3 regions of the Saccharothrix isguenensis genome follow, and region 3 is predicted to be linked to each of the others. Evidence: riboswitches for the same ligand, from Rfam matches in the RefSeq annotation. Region 3 holds a riboswitch; each other region holds the start of a gene.
What was found. A riboswitch is a leader RNA that binds a small molecule or an ion and turns the genes downstream of it on or off. The one in region 3 is predicted to bind cobalamin.

Region 1: linked by a shared signal. The riboswitch ahead of ACRAKI_RS17890 (prenyltransferase/squalene oxidase repeat-containing protein) and the one ahead of cobN (cobaltochelatase subunit CobN) in region 3 are both predicted to bind cobalamin.
Region 2: linked by a shared signal. The riboswitch ahead of ACRAKI_RS24490 (CbtB domain-containing protein) and the one ahead of cobN (cobaltochelatase subunit CobN) in region 3 are both predicted to bind cobalamin.

The regions. Positions count from the first base shown of each region.
Region 1 is NZ_CP193626.1:3,934,269-3,941,385, reverse strand. It holds gene ACRAKI_RS17920 (ATP-grasp domain-containing protein) at 1-673, shown strand, start outside; gene ACRAKI_RS17915 (EamA family transporter) at 670-1,563, shown strand; gene ACRAKI_RS17910 (PadR family transcriptional regulator) at 2,008-2,532, shown strand; gene ACRAKI_RS17905 (hypothetical protein) at 2,529-2,948, shown strand; gene ACRAKI_RS17900 (DMT family transporter) at 3,143-4,066, opposite strand; gene ACRAKI_RS17895 (cytochrome P450) at 4,294-5,550, opposite strand; cobalamin riboswitch at 5,641-5,765, shown strand; gene ACRAKI_RS17890 (prenyltransferase/squalene oxidase repeat-containing protein) at 5,856-7,117, shown strand, end outside.
Region 2 is NZ_CP193626.1:5,559,454-5,566,570, forward strand. It holds gene ACRAKI_RS24465 (GNAT family N-acetyltransferase) at 1-362, shown strand, start outside; gene ACRAKI_RS24470 (hypothetical protein) at 373-564, opposite strand; gene ACRAKI_RS24475 (hypothetical protein) at 1,153-1,659, opposite strand; gene ACRAKI_RS24480 (LysE family transporter) at 1,676-2,455, opposite strand; gene ACRAKI_RS24485 ((2Fe-2S)-binding protein) at 2,474-3,133, shown strand; cobalamin riboswitch at 3,195-3,370, shown strand; gene ACRAKI_RS24490 (CbtB domain-containing protein) at 3,402-3,605, shown strand; gene ACRAKI_RS24495 (CbtA family protein) at 3,596-4,363, shown strand; gene ACRAKI_RS24500 (HAD family hydrolase) at 4,528-5,190, opposite strand; gene ACRAKI_RS24505 (PAC2 family protein) at 5,428-6,324, shown strand; gene ACRAKI_RS24510 (ISAs1 family transposase) at 6,616-7,117, opposite strand, start outside.
Region 3 is NZ_CP193626.1:2,310,427-2,317,543, reverse strand. It holds gene cobN (cobaltochelatase subunit CobN) at 1-1,724, opposite strand, end outside; cobalamin riboswitch at 1,759-1,894, opposite strand; gene ACRAKI_RS11170 (hypothetical protein) at 1,902-2,951, shown strand; gene ACRAKI_RS11165 (precorrin-8X methylmutase) at 2,948-3,574, shown strand; gene cobJ (precorrin-3B C(17)-methyltransferase) at 3,571-5,028, shown strand; gene ACRAKI_RS11155 (cobalt-precorrin-6A reductase) at 5,003-5,710, opposite strand; gene ACRAKI_RS11150 (cobalt-precorrin-5B (C(1))-methyltransferase) at 5,731-6,804, shown strand; gene cobM (precorrin-4 C(11)-methyltransferase) at 6,828-7,117, opposite strand, start outside.

The DNA of each region.
Region 1 (7,117 bases), 1.6 Mb from region 3:
CGGCGTCGACCTCACCGACTACGAGGCCGAGGAGTTCCTCGAAGGCCCGATCTGGCACGTCGACGGCCTGGTGCAGCGCGGGAAACCCGTCTTCCACACCACTTCCCGCTACATCGGCACCTGCCACGGCTTCTCCCTCGGCCGTCCGCTCGGCTCCGTCGTGCAGACCGGCGAGCAGGCGGCGCGGGTCGCGGACTTCGCCTTCGGCTGCTTGTCGGTGCTCGGCCTCGACGACGGCGCGTTCCACCTCGAGGTCATCGAGCAGCCCGATGGGCCGGCCTTCCTCGAGGTCGGCGCCCGCGTCGGCGGTGGCGAGATCCCGTTCGTCTCCCGCGACGTCTACGGCGTCGACCTCATCGGCGACTGGATCCGGGTCGAGTTGGGCGAACCGCCGCGCACCCTGCCCGCGTCGGAACCCACCGAGATCGCCGGATTCCTCATGTTGCCCGAGCCGGTCGGCAGCAGGCTGGTGTCGCGCGAGTCCATGGTCGGCGGCGTTCGCGGCCTCTACGCCGAGGACCTGCCCGAACCGGGGCACGTGTTCGACGGGAAGGGCGGCTACGAAACCATCCTGGCCCGGTTCCGCTTCCGCGGCCCCACGTCCCAGGCCGTCACCGAGTCGATCACTGCTACCCTCGCGCGTTTTCACTACACGCTCGAAAGGCCGGTATGAGCACCAAACTCGGCGTCAACGGGGCAGGTGCCATCGCCGTCGCGGCCATGGTTTGCGTGCAGTCCGGCGCCGCGGTGTCCACCTGGCTGTTCGACACCGCCGGTCCCATGGGGACCGCCTGGCTGCGGCTGTGCTTCGGCGCGCTGTTCCTGCTCGTCTGGGCCCGCCCGCGGTTGCGGGGGCGCACCGCGGGCGACTACGGCGTCGCACTGGGCCTCGGCCTCGTCAGCGCGGGTATGACGATCTGCTACTTCCAGGCCATCGACCGGATCCCGCTGGGCACCGCCAGCGCCTTGGAGTACCTGGGGCCGTTGGTGGTGGCCTTCATCGGCCTGCGCAAGTGGGTCGACGTGCTGTGGCCGGTGCTCGCCGCCGCGGGGGTGCTGGTCCTGACCAACCCGTGGTCGGCCTCGGCCGACCTCGTCGGCATCGCGTTCGGTCTGGGCGCGGGCGCCTGCCTCGGCCTCTACGTGGTGCTCATCCAGAAAGTCGGCGACCGGTTCAGCGGCATGGACGGCCTCGCCTTCGCGGTGACCGCGGCGGCGGTGTGCTCCGGATTCGCCGGCGCCCCTCAGGCGCTGCCCGCGCTCACCCCCGGCGTCATCGCGGGTGCCGCGCTGGTTGCCCTGCTGCTGCCGGTCATACCGTACGCCCTGGAGATGGTGGCGCTGCGCCGGCTGACCGCATCCTCTTTCGCCACGCTGATGAGCATCGAACCGGCCATCGCCACGGTCATCGGATTCGTGCTGCTGTCGCAGGCCCCGCAGTTCACCCAGCTGCTCGGCATCGCCCTGGTGATCACCGCGGGCATCGCCGCCACCCGCCGCGGCAGCCGCTCCGAGGCCCTCGCCCCGGAGTCCGAACTGCTCGAACCCAACGCCAAGACCTGACCCGAGGGGTGCCGGAATCCCGGCCGGGCACGATCGGTCCCGGGCAGGAGGAGCGGCGAGCCTGCGGGTCATGGTGATACCGGCAGCGATGACGCCCGGGGTGAGCGCCTGGGGGCCTATGACCCCTCAGCCACCTTCAGAAGCGCCTCGAACGGCACCAAGCACAGCGATAGCGTCGAACAGCACACCACAAGTCGCATTCAGCCCAGCCTGAAGAGACGGCCAAGGCGGCTTGGACCATGACCTGGCCTGCGAGAACGTGGAACCCTCCGGCTCTCGGAGACCTCGCGGCCGGGGCTGGGCGTCACGTCGATCACCTGGAGCGGTGGGTTGCCCATCGAAGCGAGCATCTTGCCGATCAAGTCATGTATCTGATAGATATATCTGACAGAGAGGAGTGCGATGGCGAGAGCAAGTCAGACCGAGATCGCCGTGTTGGGCGGGTTGAGCATCCAGCCGATGACGGGATACGCGCTGAGGGAAGCGATCCGGGACGTGTTGGGACATTTCTGGAGCGAGAGCTACGGCCAGATCTATCCCACCTTGGCCAACCTCGAACAACAGGGGTTCGTGCGCCGACAGGACGCGGCCCGGGCCCGTGCGTCGACGTTCGCGACCACACCGGCGGGAATCCGCCACCTGGAGGAGTTGCTGGCGCAGCCGGTGCAGGCCACACCGCCACGCAACGGACTGTTGCTACGACTGTACTTCGGCCGTCATCTCGGCCCTGCCGCTTGCCGAACGCTGGTCCAGTCGACGTTGACCGAAGCACAGGACGCGCTGGAGCGGTACGCGCGGATCCGCGCGGAGATCGAGGGCCAGGACAGCGAGGACCGCGACTACTGGTTGCTCACCGTCTCCGCAGGAGAACACTCCGCCCGTGCCGCGCAGGCATGGGCCGACGAAGCACTGTCCACCCTCGCCGAACTCGACGACACCGCCGGAACACGACCAGGGAGAACCTCATGACGACAACTTCCACTCACCGGCTGAGACATGCCGCCGCCGTTGCCGGAACAGGGTTCGTGCTGGTGTCGGCGTTCCAGGCGCTGTTGGCTGCCGGAGTCCCGTTGGGCCGGGCAGCGTTCGGTGGCGCGTCGGCCGAACTGCCCGACACCCTGCGGATCGCCAGCGGGGTCGCCACCGCGTTCTGGCTGGTGGCCGCAGCGGTGGTGCTGCGTCGAGGTGGCTACCGCGTGCGGTGGATCCCGGAGCGAATCGCCAAGGTGGGCACGTGGGCATTGGTCGGGCTGCTCACCGCGGGAATGCTGATGAACCTGGCCTCGTCGAGCCCGTGGGAACGTTTCGGCTGGGCGCCGATCATCGCGGTACTGGGCGCACTGTGCCTGACCGTCGCACGTGGGCAACGCCGAGCCGCCCACTGACGGTCAGCGCGCTTTCCAGCACCGAGTGGGCATCGGACACGGCTGCCTCGCTGTCCGCCAGCCGGTTCCGGACGATGCGATCGACCACTGTCGACGCCGACACGGTCGCGGAGGTGGTGACCTGCGAACCGGTGCGCCGCGCGTCGTCGAGCCGGATCCACTCGCGCAGCTCTCGTGGTTGCTTTGTGCCAAGGTCAACGGAGGTCGGTCGAACGGTCGCGACCGGCGTCACGCTCGGTGGGCACAACGGACGGCCGGGAACGCTCGGTGGGCTCGGGCAGGCGCTTGGGCAGGACCGACCGTGCCAGCGCCACCCCTGCCAGCACCACGGCCATCCCCACCACGATCCGCACGGTCAGCGGCTCGTCGAGCACGATCGCGCCCAGTGCGACGGAGACGACGGGCAGCAGGAAGCCGACGGTGGCGGCGCTGGTCGCGCCTTCGTCCTCGATGATCCGGTAGTTGAGGTAGAAGGTGACGCCGGTGCCGAAGATGCCGAGCACGACCACGGCGGCGATCGCGGTGGCGTTGGGGGTGGTCGGGGCACCGTCGAACGGGACCATGACGGCGCTGAGGCCCGTGGCGGCGGTCAACTGGGCGGCGGACACCGCGATCGGGCCGCCCTTGCCGGCGAGGTTGCGTCCCATGTAGGCGAACGCGACCGCGTAACTCGCCGCCGCGCCTAGGAGCGCCAGCGCGCCGACGCCGGCCGGCCCTTCCTGCTGCCACGGGGCGAAGATCAGCACGACGCCGGCGAAGCCGAGGACCAGCCCGGCCACGCGGACCGGCGTCAGGCCGCGTTCGCTGCCGATCATGAGCCCGATGAGCACGGCGAACAGCGGGGTGGTCGCGTTGAGGACGCCCGCGACGCCGGAGTCGACGGTCTGCTCGCCGATGCCGAACAGGAGGAACGGCAGGGCGTTGCAGAAGAACGCGGCGATCGCCAGGTGCCCCCACAGCTCGCGCGGCAGCCGCTGACCGCCGGCACGGGCCAGCACCAGCAGCACGCCCGCACCGAGCGCACACCGGATCACCGTGATCTGCACCGGCGACAGCCCGGTCAGGGCCAGTTTGATCCACAGGAAGCCCGACCCCCACAGCAGGGCCAGCACTCCCATCCGCAACATGCCTCGTCCGGTCACGGGACCACCGTCCCCCACGACCGGCTTCAATAAAAGTGAAACCTACTCACCTAGCGTTAAGCCGTGCTTAAACGTCCACCGCGTACTTCCCGGTGCCCGACCGCGCGACTCGCGGTGCCGGAGTGGAGGACTCGCGAGGTGGGAGCGCTCTCACCTCACCCCCGCGAGTCGCGCGGTCGGGCACCGCGAGCTGTCCGGTCGGGTCAGCGCGTGTGGACCATCAGGGTGTCGACGCCGTGGACGATCGACGCGGTGCGGAACCCCGGGCTGTCCGTGGCCATCCGCAGGTTCGGGAAGCGGCGGAGCAGTGCCGGGTAGGCGGCGCGCAGCTCCATCCGGGCCAGCTCCGCGCCGACGCACCGGTGCGCGCCGTGGCCGAACGCCAGGTGCGCGGACGCCGGTCGACCGGCGTCGAAGTCGGACGCCTCCTCGCGGTTGGCCGCCGTCAGCGACACCACGACCACGTCGCCTTCCTCGATCTGCTGCTCGCCGACCCGCAGGGTGTGCCGGGCGAACCGAGGGAACGCCACCTGCACCACGCTCAGGTGCCGCAGCAGCTCCTCGACCAGCGGCCCGGTGGCCGCGTCGTCGTCACGCATCGCCTTCCGCGCGTCGTCGTCGGTCATCAGCACGATGGCGCCCAACGCGAGCATCGACGCCGTCGTGTCGAAGCCGCCCGTCAGCACGCCGTCCGCCAGACCGGCCAACTCGACGTCGCTCACGTCGTCACCGTGCTGCCGGATGATCGCCCCGATCAGGCCGTCCCCCGGCGACCGGCGCTCACGGCGGACGATCTCCTCCATGTACGACAGCGACTCCGAGATGGCGCCCAACGCCTGCCCCGCGCCGCCGAACAGGTCGAACCTGGCCGCCGCCAGCTCCTGGAACCGGTCACGGTCCTCGTAGGGCACACCCAGCAGCTCGCAGATCGTCAGCGACGGGATCGGCAGCGCGAACTCCTGCACGAGGTCCACCGGCCCGTCGGCGGCCTCCATCGCGTCCAGCCGCTCGGTGACGATCGCGTCGATCCGCGGCACGAGCCGGGACAGCCGACGCATGGTGAACTCCGGCGTGAGCAGCTTGCGCAGCCGGGTGTGGTCGGGTGGGTCGGCGAACCCGAGGCCTCCGGGCGACTGCTCGATGCGGACCGCCGCACCCAGCCGGGCGTAGTCGTTACTGAACGCCCCTGTGTCGGAAAGCACCTTCTTGGCTTCTTCCTGACCAGTGACCAACCACACCCGCAAGCCGAACGGCACCGGGATCCGGTGCACCGCGCCGGCCTCCCGCATCCGCTCCAACTCGGCGACCGGAACCACGCCGTCCCGCTTCAACGGGACGAGCGCACGGTCCGGGAGCAGCGACAACGCCCTCGAACCGATCTTGCCCACTACCCACCGCGTCGCCGAACGCCGTGCGACCCACGCCACCAATCCGTCGCGCACGGACGCCAGAGTCGTCATCCCACACCCCTCTTCCCCAGGTTGACCTGAGCGACGGTAACCGTACGTAGGGGTGAGCAGCATCGCGCCACAGGCCGATTGACAGGAGATTGTAGGTGTCGGACGATCGGCAATCGCGCGCGAACGGGGGAAGCCGGTCGAAATCCGGCGCTGACCCGCAACGGTAGGTCCCAACCGGGACGAGCCCGAACACCCGCCGCGCGTGCACGCTCCTGACACCGTCGAGGTCAACGGGTCGGAGCCCGGGGGAAGTCGATCACGTCCGGCCGGGGTCCGCTCACGCCTTGCGCCCGGAAAGGCCGAACATGTCGTTGAGACGGACCTCCGCCGTCATCGCCACCGCCGCTGTCGCCGCTCTCGCCCTGGTGCCACCCGCCCAAGGTCTGCCCGACACCCCGGTGACGACGGACGCGAGCGAGGCCGCCGCCGGGTGGCTCGCCCGGCAGCTGATCGACGGCGACCACTTCGCGTTCCCCGGCACCACCATCGGCGACCAGGGCGCGACGTTGGACGGCGTGTTCGCGCTCGCGGCGGCCGGTGTGGCGTCGGACAGCGCGGACAAGGCGATGGCGTGGCTCGCCAAGCCCGAGGTCGTCCTGGACTACCTGCACCTGGGCGACCCCGCCGAGTCGATCGCCGGCTCGCACGCCAAGCTGGCGCTGGCCGTCCAGGTGCGCGGCGAAGACCCGACGAAGTTCGCCGGCGTCGACCTGATCGCGGGCCTCACCGCGTTGCAGGCCCCGTCCGGCCGGTTCGTCAACAAGTCGAAGTACCCGGACTTCTCCAACGGGTTCAGCCAGGCGTTCGCGGTGCTGGCGCTGGAGCGGTGGGAGGGTGCGCCGGAGGCAGCGGTCGGCTACCTCGTCGGCCAGCAGTGCGAGGAAGGAGGCTTCCCGCTGCTCCTGGAGGAGGCGCGGTGCGCGCCGCACGCGGACGCCACCGCGATGGCCGTGCAGGCGTTGCTCGCGCTCGACCGGACCGACGTGGCGGAAGGCCGGGTCGACGTGGCGGGTTCGGTCGCCGAGGCGCTCCAGTGGCTCACCGCCAACCAGCAGCCCGGGGGCGGTTTCCTCGACGACAAGGCGACCGGCGAGGGGAACGCGAACAGCACCGGTCTGGCGGCGCAGGCCCTGCGCGCGGCGGGCCGGACGGCCGAAGCGGACAAGGCGACGGCGTTCCTGACGTCGTTGCAGGTGGGCTGCACGGCCGCCGACGCGGAACGGGGCGCGATCGCGCTCGACAAGTCCGGTTTCGCTCGGGACACGGCGCAGCGCGCGAGCGCCCAGGGCATCCTCGGGCTGGTCGGTGTGAGCTTCGCGGACCTGACGGCGGAGGGCGGCACGGCCGGTGCGCCAGTGCTCGACTGCCCTGCCACCACTACGACGCCCACGTCGTCCACCACGGACACGACGACGACCACGACGAGCGCCACCGCTGTGGAGCCTACGACGACCGCTACGGAGGTCACGGCCACCAGTACGACGACTGTGGCGGCTGTGGCGGACCGCCCGGGCGACCTGGCCCGGACCGGCGCGGTGGTCGGGCCGATGCTGTGGATCGGCGTGTT
Region 2 (7,117 bases), 3.2 Mb from region 3:
TCGGCGACCCGATCGCGTTGTTGGACCACCTTCGGCCGGTGTTCGGGCGGCGGTTGGCGGACAGCGGTCTCGGCGATCAGGAGGGCGAGGCGGTGGTCTCGTTCTACCGGTCGCACGTGCGGCTGCCGTTCAAGGCCGGTGAGGTGGGGCCGATCGTGCCGGGCGGCACCATGCAGGCGCCGGGCGCGGCGGGTGGTGCGGGCGTGGCGCCGGACCTGCTGGCGTCGCTGCTGTTCGGTCCGCACGGCATCAAAGGTCTGACCGCGCGGGAGCCGGACGTCTACCCCGGTCCGAACGCCGAGCTGATGCACACCCTGTTCCCGCCGGTGCGCGGCGACCTGATGACCTTCTACATCCCTTGACGTGCGGTGATCAGATCCGGTGCAGACCCGGGTACGCCGCCCACGGCAGGAAGACGACGCTGGCGGACAGTGCTGCCAGGCCGAGGCTTGGCCGTTGCCCGCGCCGGGCGGCGATGGTGGATGCCGTCGCGACCAGCACGCCGACGGCCGCGAACTGGAGTGCCGGCCATGGGAGCGGTCTGCCGAGGGCGCTCGACCGCACGCCCGTCGCCGCACGGCTGAGGCTTCCGGGTGTGCCGGGAACGCCAGGAGCATCACGATCACCGGGATCGCGTGCAGCCACGGGGATTCGTGCCGGCCGAGCGGTGCGACAGGTCCGCTGTGGAGGGGTTGGGCAGGTGGCGCGTCGGCGGACGTCGACGGCGGACCGTCGCCGAGGTCGTTGATCCACGACGTCATGAGGTCGAGGTAGCCGGGGACGAAGTCCGCCGTGTGCCCGAGTGGGCCGATGAGGTCGGCCTTCACGCCCGCGTCCACCCCCGGTCGGCTGCGCAGCCACCACGGCTGGGCTCCCGGTCGCGCTGTCCGGGGTGAGGATGGTGCCGTGCAGGTGTGATCGCCGCTGGTGACGGTGACATCGGCGCTGGTCGGGTCGTCGGGCGCGGCGGTGGCCGGCACTGTGCCGGTGCGCAGGCGACGGCCAGGGCGAGGACGGCGATTTGTGTGCGGGCAGCACGAAATGCTCTCCTGTCGGAGGAAGTGCGGTGACTTCGGTGCTCGCCCGGTGGGCGAGGTGTGACGGCTTCCATGCCCGGACCGTCGAGGGGGCAACTCGACGGTCCGGGGCTACCTAGGCGGTGTGCCTGGTGTCGTCCTCCGGCTTGGCGTCGGCCTCGGGGTTGGTGTCGTCCCGGGTGTCGGTGTCGGGACCTGGGACTCCGGTCATGGGTCTTGTCGGGGCCGGTCGGGGGCCGGGTCGGGGTCGGGGAAGACCACGAATCGCGTCTGCACGGTCCGCGCGCCGTCCGGAACCCGGTCGGCGGGGCGCTGGTACCTCTTCAGCAGCGTCAGGTAGTCCTCGAAGAGCGCGGCCAGTTCGCCGGGCGTCGAGTTGGTGGCGCACCGCGTCGAACCGGGCGAACATCTCCAGGTCCTCGGCGAGCCAGAGCCGCTGGGGGTCGTCGATCGTGGACCGCCGCTCGGGGTCCTGCTCGCCGCGGACACGTTCGGGCACCTCTCCCCCCAACCCGTCTTTCGAGGATCGCAGGTTGTAGCTGGTCACGCCGAGCCGCTCGGCGAGCACGGTCGACGTCGCCTCGCCGAGGAGCTCCAGCTCCCGGAGCATGCGTTGCCGCACGGGTTCCCCCTCGCACTCAGCCCGTTCGCAGGTGCCCCGCGAACTCGACTCCCATCGCGATGCCGACGAGCACGAGCAGCACACCGGCGCAGGTGAGCGTGCGCCGATAACCGTTGTCGTCCAACCGATCGCGCCCGCGCGCGACGAGCAGGGCGATCACGATCTTGCCGCCGACCAGGGTCAGGTAGAACCCGCCCAGCAGCGCCGCACCCGCGCCGGCCGACTCGCGCCACGTGGTGATGATCAGCGGGCCCAGCGCCGTCGCCCAGGCGATCCACGGGTGCGGACTGAGGAGGTTGACCACCACCGCCCGCTTCAGCGCACCGAAATTGTCGGACCCCGTCGGTAGAATCGACTTCAGGGGTCCCCTTGGCGGCGACCCCTGCACAGCACGGCCTCCGGCCGCATCACGCGCTGCCGCACCTCCCGCCGACGCGTCTTCGCCAGCCGTCTCCGTCCCTGCTGCGCCTGTCCCTGCCGCTTCTCCCCCGGTCGGGCGCACGGCGCCGGATCCCAGCGAGGCCGACCGCGCCTCCCGAACCGTCTGCACTCCGCTCCACACCACGAACACCGCGCCCACCACCCCGAGCACGCCCAGCGCCCGCCCCGGCAACCGGTCCAGCAGGAGCAGCGTCACCGCGACGACCACGGCGTCCGACACCAGCGGCGCGCAGGCGGTCAGCACGCCGGCCCTCCGGCCCGAGCGCAACGCCGCCGTCACGACCAGCACCAACAGCGGGCCGGGGCTGATGCCGGCGGCCAAGCCGAGGGTCAGTCCCAACCCCAGTGCGTCCACGGCGGCAGACTAGGACACGTGTCCCAGTTCGCCCGAGTCCTGACCACCCTGCGGCAGATCCGCGGCCTCAGCCCGTTCTTCGTCCTGGACGTCGGCCGTCCCGCCGACGGGGACTGGCACGACGGCCGGGAACTGCTGCACGGCCCCGCCCTGCCCGACGCGCTCGACCGGATCGCCACCCGGTACCGCACGGCCGAACGACGCGTCGCCGCGTCGCTGTTCTTCCTCAGCTACACCGCGCGGCTGCTCAGCCCGGTGGTCGCCGCCCGCGCGGTCGACGGGGTCGCGCCGGACGTCCGGCCGGCGAACCTGTGGTGGCGCTACCGGCCGGACGGCCTCCAAGTCCGCCTCAAGGACCCGGTCGCGGGCGTGGGCATCGCCGAGTCGATGGAACCGGTGGTCGAAGCGGTGCACGGGATCACGCCGGTGGCACGCGGACTGCTGTGGGGCAACGCGGCGTCCTCCGTAGCGGGCGCGCTGCGCACGATCAGCCGAAGCGGCATCGCGACGGACTGCGTGGCGCTGGGCGAGGAGTTGTTCGCCGATCCACCGTTGCGGGGCACGGGCGACTTCATCCCGTTCCCCGGCGAGGTCGTGTTCCGCCGGCGCAGCTGCTGCCTGTACTACCGCCTCGACGGCGGCGGGACCTGCGGCGACTGCCCGCTGCCGCCCCGCTGACCGGCAGACGTGAAGAAGACGACAACTCGTCTGGCCGGTTGTGCCCGGCCACGATCGACACTTACGGTTCGGGCGCCGCAGTGGACGGGAAGCCGGTGGGAATCCGGCGCGGTCCTCGCCACTGTGACCGGGGAGCCAACCCGCCGAGAACGTCACTGGCCGCGTGGAGCGGCTGGGAAGACGCGGGGACGGTGTCGATCCGGGAGTCAGGAGACCGGCTGCGGCGCGAGTTGTTGTTGACCTTCCACGAGGTATGGAGGAGGCCGTCATGACGAGCCCCGCGCAGTCCCCCGCTGTTTCCGACCCTCGGGTCACGCCCGTCCCCACATGGGCCTATGCCGTCGCACTGGTCGCGTTGACGGTGACGTGGCTGGTCCTCCAGGAGAACGGCGTCGCCCTCGGCCACGCCGCCGAGACCGTGCACGAGTTCTTCCACGACGGGCGCCACGCACTCGGCGTCCCGTGCCACTAGGGCTCGCCGTGATGCGGGCGAACGTGCCCACCTACAAAGGTCTGCTGCTCCGCGGTGTCGGTGCGGGCGCGGTGTCCGGGCTGCTCGCAGGCCTGGTCGGCGTGCTGGTGGTCGAGGCGCCGATCCGGGCGGCGCTGGCCGTCGAACAGGCACGGCCGGCGGAGCCCGGTGGTCACGGGCACGGCGAGCTGTTCAGCCGTGGCACGCAGGTGGTCGGCGGTGTGCTCGCCGCGATCGTGGTGGGTGTCGCCGTCGGCGCGTTGTTCGCCACCGCCTACGCGGGGTCACGGCGCTGGTTCGCGTCCAAGGCGCCGTTCGTGCGGGCCGTGACGTTGTCGGCGGCGGCGTTCGGCGCGGCGGCGTTGCTGCCCGCGGTGAAGTACCCGGCCAACCCGCCGGCGGTGGGCGACCCGAACACGGTGGAGTACCGGACGGTGCTCTACCTGGGGTTGATCGCGGCCGGGCTGCTGGTCGCGTTCGGGGCGAGCTACCTGGCTTCCCGGCTCGGGCACCTCGGTCAGCCGGTCCGCGCCACTGCCGTGGCGTTGGCCGTGGTGGCGGCGGTGGTCGTGCTGCTGGTGGCGTTCCCGGCCACTCCGGACGCCGTTCCGGCGGACATGCCGGGCAGTGTGCTGTGGGACTTCAGGTTGGCGTCCCTGGCCGAGACGGCCACGCTGTGGCTCGGCCTCGGCGTGGTGTTCGGCCTCCTCGTGGACCCGGCCGCGCGCCGCGTCCCCGTGTCACCCACCACCCCCTGACGCGCGAGTCGTCCACCCGGACACCGCGAGTCGTCCACTCCAGCACTCCGAACCCCACGCTCGCGCACTCCGAACCTCACGTTCGCGGCGCGTTGACGGATGTGAGCGCGAGGTTCGGGGTGTCGGAGTGGACGACTCGGGGTGCCGGAGTGGACGACTCGCGGTCAGTTGGGGAGGAGGGCGGCTAGGGACTCGGGGTCGACGCCTACCAGGGAGTCGCGGAAGATGCGGTGCTCGCCTTCGGGGACCGGGAGGTCGCAGGGGACGACGAGGACCGTGCAGCCGGCGGCCACGGCGGCGGTGGCGCCGGTCGGCGAGTCCTCGACCGCCACGCACCGGGTCGGATCGACGCCGAGCAGGCGGGCCGCCTTCAGGTACGGCTCCGGCAGCGGCTTGTTCAGGCCGTCGACCTCGTCGCCGCACACCGTGACGTCGAACAGGTCCCGCCCGAGCGTGTCCAGCGCGACCTCGGTCAACTGCCGTTCGGTCGACGTCACCAGCGCCATCGGCACCCCGGCATCCCGTACCGCCCGCAACGCCTCGCGCGCGCCCGGCCGCCACGGCAGCCCGGCGCGGAACAGCTCCTCGGTGCGCCGCTGGATCCACGCCGCGCCGTCCGCGATGTCACCGTCCTGCGGCGTGATCCCGACCTCGGCGAACAGCAACGCCATGGTCCTGGCCACGTTCGACCCGACCATCGCGTGCCGCGTCTCCAGCGACAGCGTGCCGCCCAGCTTCTCGGCGAACTCGTAGAGCGGGATGTCCCACAGCTTCTCCGAGTCCAGCAGCGTGCCGTCCATGTCCCACAGCACGGCCTCGACCGTCATGCGCACCTTCCCCCAGTGATCAAGCGTGTGAACGATTGGGTGAATCGGCCCCGAACGTGGTGATCTCCACGGCGTCCGCGACGACGGCCGGGTGGTCGCGGGGCGCACGTGGGGCACGGCATCGGGCCTGGTCACGTTGAGGGTCGGCCGGCGCGCCCCGAAAAGGTGGCGTGACACGATCCGACATGCGCCAAGCCTACGGCGTCAGGTCTGCGGCAGTGGTCGTAGTCTGACGCCGTGACCGATCCGGACGAGGCCGCCCAGACCCCCTTCGACCCCAGCAAACCGCTCACCAATCCGATCATGGTGGCGGCGTTCGAGGGGTGGAACGATGCTGGCGACGCCGCCAGCACGGCGATCGAGCACCTGCAACTCACGTGGGACGCGACGCCCCTGGCGGAGATCGATCCGGACGACTACTACGACTTCCAGGTGACTCGTCCCACAGTCCGACTGGTGGACGGCATCACCCGACGGGTTGAATTCCCGACCACCAGGCTGTCGGTTTGCCGGCCGCCCGGTTCGTCCACCGACGTGGTGCTGGTGCACGGGATAGAGCCGAACATGCGGTGGCGGAAGTTCGCCGCCGAGCTGCTGGGCCACATCGAGGACCTGGGCGTGACCACGGTTGTCACGCTCGGCGCGTTGCTGATGGACACCCCGCACAGCCGGCCGGTGCCGGTGACGGGGACGGCGTACGACGCGGAGGCGGCGGCGAAGTTCGGGCTGGAGCGGTCCCGGTACGAGGGGCCGACCGGGATCGTCGGCGTCTTCCAGGACCTGTGCGTGCAGGCGGGGGTGCCCGCGATCTCGTTCTGGGCCGCCGTGCCGCACTACGTGTCCCAGCCTCCCTCGCCGAAGGCCACGCTGGCGCTGCTGCACCGGGTGGAAGAGGTGCTGGACGTCGAGGTGCCGCTGGGCGCGCTGCCGGAGCAGGCGGAGGAGTGGGAGCGCACGGTCAGCGAGATGGCCGACGAGGACGAGGACGTGCGGAACTACGTGCGGGCTCTGGAGGAGCGCGGGGACGCGGAGATCCAGATCACCGAGGCGAGCGGTGACGCCATCGCGGCCGAGTTCGAGCGGTACTTGCGGCGGCGCGGGCGTGGACCGGGGCGCGGGCCGACCGGCATGTGAACCGGCCCGACCGACCACCTCCAGGTCGCTCGTACCCTGGTCCGCGGACTCCGGCTCAGACTCGGTCTCAGACTCGCCACCACTCCGCTCCGGCCGACTGCCCACAGGTCGGTCGACCGGCACCGGTCGACCGGCAGTCGGTCCGTCACCGGCTGGTCGAACGGCAGCCGGTCAAACGCCCGCAGGTCGAACGGCAGCCGGTCGAGCACCGGCAACTGACAGCCGGGCCGCGCGATGGCTTCGCAGGGGTCCTCGCCCAGGGCAGGGTTCCGGCAAAGTCGTTTGTGCTGTTCAGGTGTTGATTCCGAGTAGTTGTAGTGGTCGTGCCGGGTTGCGGGACATGGTTCGCAACCCGGCGGCGATGTTGGTGTGGCCGGTGTGTCGTAGGGCGTTGATGGCGAGGTTGCGCAGGGAGGCCATCGCCCTGGGGGCGTTTCCGGTGCGGACGCGGGAGGCGTCCTCGCCGTAGGTGACGTCGCGGACCCAGTGCAGCCGGTTCTCGATCCGCCAGTGGCCCCGCAGCAGGTCGGCGATGCGGGCGGGGTGGGCGTGTTCGCCGGTCAGGCTGCTGACCCCGAGCGCGGCGAAGGCGCCGCGCCGGCCGGTGGCGTGGCAGGTCCGGTAGCGCTCGACGAGGAACGCGGTGGCGGCGTGGGGGAAGTCGACGTCGCCGAAGCCGTGCTTTCCGAGCGGGGCGACCCGGACGGTGCGCAGTTCGGTGCGGCCGTGTCCTCGGTCGGCGAAGACCAGGCAGGGCATGTCGTTCCAGGGCAGTGAATCGAGTTGGGTGTAG
Region 3 (7,117 bases):
CGGGCCATCGGCGGCACGAGGTGGTCCACGAGGGTGGCGTGCGCCCGCCGCTTGGCCTGGGTGCCCTCGCCCGGGTCGTTGACCAGGAACGGGTAGATCAGCGGCAGGTCGCCCAGGGCGGCGTCCGGGCCGCAGCCCGCCGACATGCCGACCGTCTTGCCGGGCAGCCACTCGAGGTTGCCGTGCTTGCCGACGTGCACGACGGCGTCGGCGCCGAACTCGTCCTCCAGCCAGCGGTACGCGGCGAGGTAGTGGTGGCTCGGCGGCAGGTCCGGGTCGTGGTAGATCGCGATCGGGTTCTCGCCGAAGCCGCGCGGCGGCTGGACCATCACCACGACGTTGCCGGAGCGCAGGGCGGCGAGCACGATCTCGCCGTCCTCGTCCCGGGACCGGTCCACGAACAGCTCGCCGGGCGCGGCGCCCCAGTGCTGCTCCATGTCCCGCCGGGTGTCCTCCGGCAGGGTCGCGTACCACTGCCGGTAGCGGGCGGCCGGCAGCCGGACCGGGTTGCCCCGGATCTGCTCCTCGGTGAGCCAGTCGGCGTCCTGCCCGCCGGCGGCGATGAGGGCGTGGATCAACGCGTCGCCGTCCAGCTCCGCCACGCCGGGCAGCTCGTCACCGATGTCGTAGCCGTGCTCCTTCATCGCGGTGAGCAGCCGCACGACGCTGGCCGGGGTGTCCAGGCCGACCGCGTTGCCGATCCGGGAGTGCTTGGTCGGGTACGCCGAGAGCATCACCGCGATGCGGCGTTCGGCGGGCGGGATGTGGCGCAGCCTGCCGTGGCGGACGGCGATGCCCGCGACCCGCGACGCGCGCTCCTCGTCGGCGACGTAGACGGTGAGGCCGTCCTCGTCGACCTCCTTGAACGAGAACGGCACGGTGATGATCCGGCCGTCGAACTCGGGGATCGCCACCTGCGTCGCGGTGTCCAAAGGGGACAGTCCGTCGTCGTTCCCGTCCCAGGCGGCACGGCTGCCGGTGAGGCAGAGGGCTTGGAGGATCGGCACGTCGAGGGCCGCCAGCGCGCCCACGTCCCACGCGTCGTCGTCCCCACCGGCGGACGCGGTGGCGGGCTTGGTGCCGCCGGCGGCGAGGACGGTGACCACGAGGGCGTCCGCCTTGCCCAGCTCGACCAGGAGGTCGGCGTCCGCCGCGCGCAGGGAGGCGCAGAAGATCGGCAGCGGCCGACCTCCCTTGGCCTCGATCGCGTCGCAGAGGGCGTGCACGAACGCGGTGTTCCCGGCGACGTGGTGGGCGCGGTAGTACAGGACGGCGACCACCGGTCCGTCGCCGGTGGTGGCCCGCTCCAGGACGCCCCAGGTCGGGGTCGGCTCGGGCGGGGCGAAGCCGTGACCGGTGAGCAGCACCGTGTCGGAGAGGAAGTGGTGCAGTTGCGCGAGGTTCACCGCGCCGCCGTGGGCCAGGTACGCGTGGGCCTCGGCGCACACGCCGCCGGGGACGGAGGACAGCTCCATCAGCGGGGCGTCCGGGTGCTGCTCACCGCCGAGCACGACGACCGGGAGCGGCCGGGCGAGGAGCCAGTCCAGCCCCTCCTCCCACATCCGGCGACCGCCGAGGATGCGCACGACCACCAGGTCGACGCCCTCCACCAGCGCCGGGAGGTCGTCCACGGCGGTGCGGGCGGGGTTGGCCAGGCGGTAGTCGGCGCCGCTGGCGCGGGCGGACAGCAGGTCCGTGTCTGAGGTCGACAGCAGAAGGATCACGTGCGGGCTCCATCCCTCGGGGGTCCTCGCCCCAGGTCGTAGGGGACGGCGGGCGGAGTTCCTGACTCCCGGGGCTTCCCCCGGTCACAGTGGCGGGACCGCGCCGGATTCACACCGGCTTCCTCCTGTTGCTTCGCCGTTCGGACCACACCCTAGACGGCGGTTAGCATCCAGCCCATGTCCACCGCCTCCAACGCGCCCTCCGCCGAGCCGCACACGTCGGCCGGCCGGGTTCGCCCGGACGCTTGTCCGGGAGCTGTCGACGTGCACCAGGCCGCCGACGGCGGGCTGGCGCGCGTGCGGGTGCCCGGCGGGACGTTGAGCGTGACGCAGTTCGACGCGCTCCGGACCGCCGCGCTGGAGCTCGGTGACGGCTCGCTGGAGCTGACCTCGCGGGCGAACCTGCAGATCAGGGCCTTGGCGCCGGGGGCCGAGCTGGAGTTGGGCGCCCGGCTGCGGGAGGTCGGCCTGCTGCCCTCGGTGACGCACGAGCGGATGCGGAACGTCGTCGCGGCCCCGCTGGAGGACAACCAGGGGCTGGTCGACGCGATCGACGCGGCGCTGCGCGCGGTGTCGGAGCTGGCGTCGCTGCCCGGCCGGTTCCTGGTCACGGTGGGTGGCGCGGTGAGCGGCCTCGCGGGTGATGTCGGACTGGTCGGTGACGCGTTGTTCCTGGCAGGCCGGGATTCCGGACTCCGGGTGACCGATCCGGTCGACGCCGTGGTGACCGCCGCGCGGGTGTTCCACGAGATCCGCGGCGACGCGTGGCGGCTGTCCGAAGTGGACGGCGGTGTGCGAAAGATCACGGCGGCGCTGGGCGGCACGCCGAGCCCGTTCCTGATCGATCCGGTTGTGACGCCGGTCGCACCGGGCGCGCACGGTGCCGTCGTCGTGGCGGGCGTGCCGTTGGGGCGGTTGGACGCGCGGCTGCTGGGCGGTGTGCCGGTGCGGCTGACGCCGTGGCGGAGCCTGGTGGTGCCCGCCGGGAGCGACACCGACGGGCTGTTCACGTCGCCGGACTCGCCGTGGCACGGCGTCAGCGCGTGCACCGGACGGCCGGGGTGCGCCAAGTCGCTGGCCGACGTCCGGGCCGACGCCGCCCGCTGGGTGGGCACGCCGCACACGGGTCGCGTCCACTGGTCCGGATGCGCACGGCGGTGCGGACGACCGGCGGGCGACGTGGTGGAGTTCGTCGCGACCGGCGACGGCTACGAGGAGATCAGTTGACCGACTACGTCCGGGACGGCGCGGAGATCTACCGCCGTTCCTTCGCCACCATCCGCGCCGAGGCCGACCTGGCCCGGTTCCCGGCCGACGTGTCCCGGGTGGTGGTGCGCATGATCCACGCCTGCGGGATGGTCGACCTGGTGACGGATGTCGACCACTCGCCGAACGTGGTGCGCGACGCGAGGGCGGCGTTGCTGGCGGGCGCGCCGGTCCTGTGCGACGCGCAGATGGTGGCGGCGGGCGTGACGCGACGGCGGCTGCCCGCCGACAACGAGGTCGTGTGCACGTTGAGCGATCCGCGGGTGCCGGGTCTCGCGGCGGAGATGGGCAACACGCGCAGTGCCGCCGCCTTGGAGCTGTGGCGGGACCGGCTGGAGGGCGCGGTGGTCGCCATCGGCAACGCGCCGACCGCGTTGTTCCACCTGCTGGACATGATCGCGGCGGGCGCGCCCCGGCCGGCCGCCGTGCTCGGCGTTCCGGTGGGGTTCATCGGCGCGGCCGAGTCGAAGGACGCACTGGCGGACAACGGTCTCGGGTTGGAGTACCTGGTCGTGCGCGGGCGTCGTGGCGGCAGCGCCATCACCGCGGCGGCGGTCAACGCGATCGCGAGTGAGGACGAATGACGGGCAAGCTGTACGGGGTCGGGGTGGGTCCGGGTGACCCGGAGCTGGTGACCGTCAAGGCGGCGCGGCTGATCGGCGAAGCGGACGTGGTGGTGTTCCACAGCGCGCGGCACGGCCGGAGCGTGGCCCGTCGCATCGCCGCGCCGTACCTGCGGGAGGGGCAGGTCGAGGAGCAGTTGGTCTACCCCGTCACGACCGAGGACTCCGACGACTACCAGGGCGAGATCGACGCGTTCTACGAGGAGTGCGCGACCCGGTTGGCCGTCCACCTGGACGCCGGGCGCACGGTCGTGGTGCTGGCGGCGGGCGACCCGTTCTTCTACGGCTCGTACATGCACCTGCACAAGCGGTTGGCGCACCGGTACGAGGCCGAGGTGGTGCCGGGGGTGACGTCGGTGAGCGCCGGCGCGGCGGTGATCGGGCGGCCGCTGGTCGAGCGGGACGAGGTGTTGACCGTGCTGCCGGGGACGTTGTCCGCGGACGCGCTGGTGGAGCACCTGGCCGGTGGCGACCCGGTGGCGATCATGAAGCTGGGGCGGACGTTCCCGCAGGTGCGGGAGGCGTTGGCGCGGGCGGGGCGGTTGGACGAGGCCTGGTACGTGGAACGGGCGACGACCGGGGCGCAGCGCACCGCGCCCCTGTCCGAAGTGGACGCCGAGGACGTGCCGTACTTCTCGTTGGCGCTGCTGCCGAGCAAGCCCGCGACGCCCGTGGAGTCCCGGGGCGAGGTCGTGGTGGTCGGGCTGGGTCCGGCCGGACCGGAGTGGCTGACGCCGGAGGCGCGGCGGGCGCTGGCGGCGGCCGACGACCTGGTCGGGTACGTGACCTACCTGAACCGGGTGCCGGTGAACCCGCGGCAGCGGCGGCACGCGTCGGACAACAAGGTGGAGGCCGAGCGGGCGGCGTTCGCGCTGGACCTCGCCAAGCGCGGGCGGCGGGTCGCGGTGGTGTCGTCGGGTGATCCGGGCGTGTTCGCGATGGCCAGCGCGGTGCTGGAGGTGGCCACCGAGGAGCAGTTCTCGGACGTGCCGGTGACGGTGCTGCCGGGGTTGACGGCCGCGCACGCGGTGGCCAGCCGGGTCGGCGCGCCGCTGGGGCACGACTACTGCGTGGTGTCGTTGTCGGACCGGCTCAAGCCGTGGGACGTGATCGAGGAGCGCTTGGAGGCCGCGGCCAGGGCGGATCTGGTGCTGGCGATCTACAACCCGGCGTCGCGCAGCCGGACGTGGCAGGTCGACAAGGCGCGTGACGTGCTGCTGCGGCACCGCTCCCCCGACACGCCGGTGGTCGTCGGGCGGGACGTCGGCGGGCCGGAGGAATCCGTGCGGGTGGTGCGGCTGGCCGACCTGGACGCGTCCGCCGTGGACATGCGGTGCCTGCTGCTGATCGGCTCGTCGCAGACTCGGGTCAGCTCGCGCGGCACGGTGTTCACGCCGCGCCGCTACCCCGGGTGAGCCAGTCGACCGCCGCCGCGACCGTCTCGACCACCGGCGCGCGCGGCGGCGGTGGTCGGCGCACGACGACCACCGGGATGCCGAGGTGACGGGCGGCGGTCAGCTTGGCCGCCGTCATCGGGCCGCCGCTGTCCTTGGTGACCAGGACTTCGACGCGGTGCTCGCGCATCAGGTCCACCTCGCCGTCCACTGTGTACGGTCCGCGGTCGAGGACGAGGTCCAGCTCCGGGTTCGGCGGGTCGGGCGGGTCGACGGTGCGCGCGACACCGCTCGTGAACGCGGCCAGCTCCTGGCGTCCGGTGGTGATGAACGCCCGGCGGCCGGCGACGAGCGCGGCGGCTTCCGCGACCGTGTCCACGTACTGCCAGTCGTCCTCGGGCGGCCAGCCGGGGCGGCGCAGGACGAGGAACGGCGTGCCGGTCGCGGTGGTGGCGGCCAGGGCGTTCGCGGTGATGCGGTCGGCGAACGGGTGCGTGGCGTCCACGACCGCGTCGACGCGTTCGGCCTCGATGTAGGCGATCAGGCCTTCGACGCCGCCGAAGCCGCCCACGCGGACCTCGCCTTCCGGCAGCCTCGGGTAAGCCACCCGGCCCGCCAGCGACGAGATCACCCGCACGCCGGTGAGGGCGGCGGCGAGCGCGCGGGCCTCGCCGGTGCCACCCAGTACCAGCACGGTCCTCACGGCTGTTGCATCCTGACGCCGTGAGCACGAACCTGCGCTTCGGCTGGACCACCGGCGCCTGCGCCACCGCCGCGACCACGGCGGCGTACACGGCGCTGCTCACCGGCGAGTTCCCCGACCCGGTGCGGATCGTGCTGCCGAAGGGGCAGACGCCGTCGTTCGCGCTGGCCCGTGAATCGCTCGCCCCGGACGGGTCGGGCGCCGACCGGGCGTTCGCCGCGATCGTGAAGGACGCGGGCGACGACCCGGACGTCACGCACCTCGCGCTGGTCGGCTCCGCGGTCCGGCACGGCGCGCCGGGCAGCGGGGTTGTCTTCGAGGCGGGTCCCGGCGTCGGCACGGTGACCAAGCCCGGTCTGCCGCTCCCGGTGGGCGAGCCCGCGATCAACCCCGTGCCCCGGCAGATGATGCGCGACCACATCGCGCGGGTGGCCGCCGAGCACGGCGGCAGCGGTGACGTGGTCGTGTCGATCTCGGTCGAGCACGGCGAGGAGTTGGCGCGCAAGACGTGGAACCCGCGGCTGGGCATCCTGGGCGGGCTGTCGATCCTGGGCACGACGGGGATCGTGGTGCCGTACTCGTGCTCGGCGTGGATCGACAGCATCCGGCGCGGGATCGACGTGGCACGCGCCCAGGGGTACCAGCACGTGGCGGGGTGCACCGGGAGCACGTCGGAGAAGGTCGCGGCGGAGGTGCACGGGCTGCCCGAGGACGCGTTGCTGGACATGGGCGACTTCGCCGGGGCCGTGCTGAAGTACCTGCGCCGCCACCCGGTGCCCCGGTTGACGGTGGCGGGCGGGATCGGGAAGCTGTCCAAGCTGGCGGACGGGCACCTGGACCTGCACTCCGGCCGTTCCCAGGTGAACCTGGGCTTCCTCGCCTCGCTGGTGGACGACCCGGCCCTGGCCGAGGCCGTGACGGAGGCCAACACCGCGCTCGGCGCGTTGCAGGTGTGCCAGGCGGCGGGCGTGCCGCTGGGCGACCTCGTGGCGGCACGCGCCAAGGCGACGGCGGACGACGTGCTGCGCGGCGCGCCCGTCACCGTGGACGTCATCGTGATCGACCGCGCCGGCGCCATCGTCGGCCGTGCTTGATCCCTCCGGACCGGCCGAACCCGTCAAGACCGGCACCGCGCGGTGGAGTAGAGGTGGCTGTCCGGGAAGCCCTCGGCGGCCAGGACCCTGCCGACCACGATGATCGCGGTGCGCTTGACGCCCGCCGCCAGCACCTGGTCGGCGATGTCCGCGAGCGTCCCGCGCAGGACCAGCTCGTCGTCGCGGCTGGCGCGCGCGACCACGGCGACCGGGCACCCGGAGCCGTAGTTCGGCAGCAGGTCCGCCACCACCTCGGCGATCCGCTGCACGGCCAGGTGCAGCACGAGCGTGGCCCCGGACGCGCCCAGGGTCC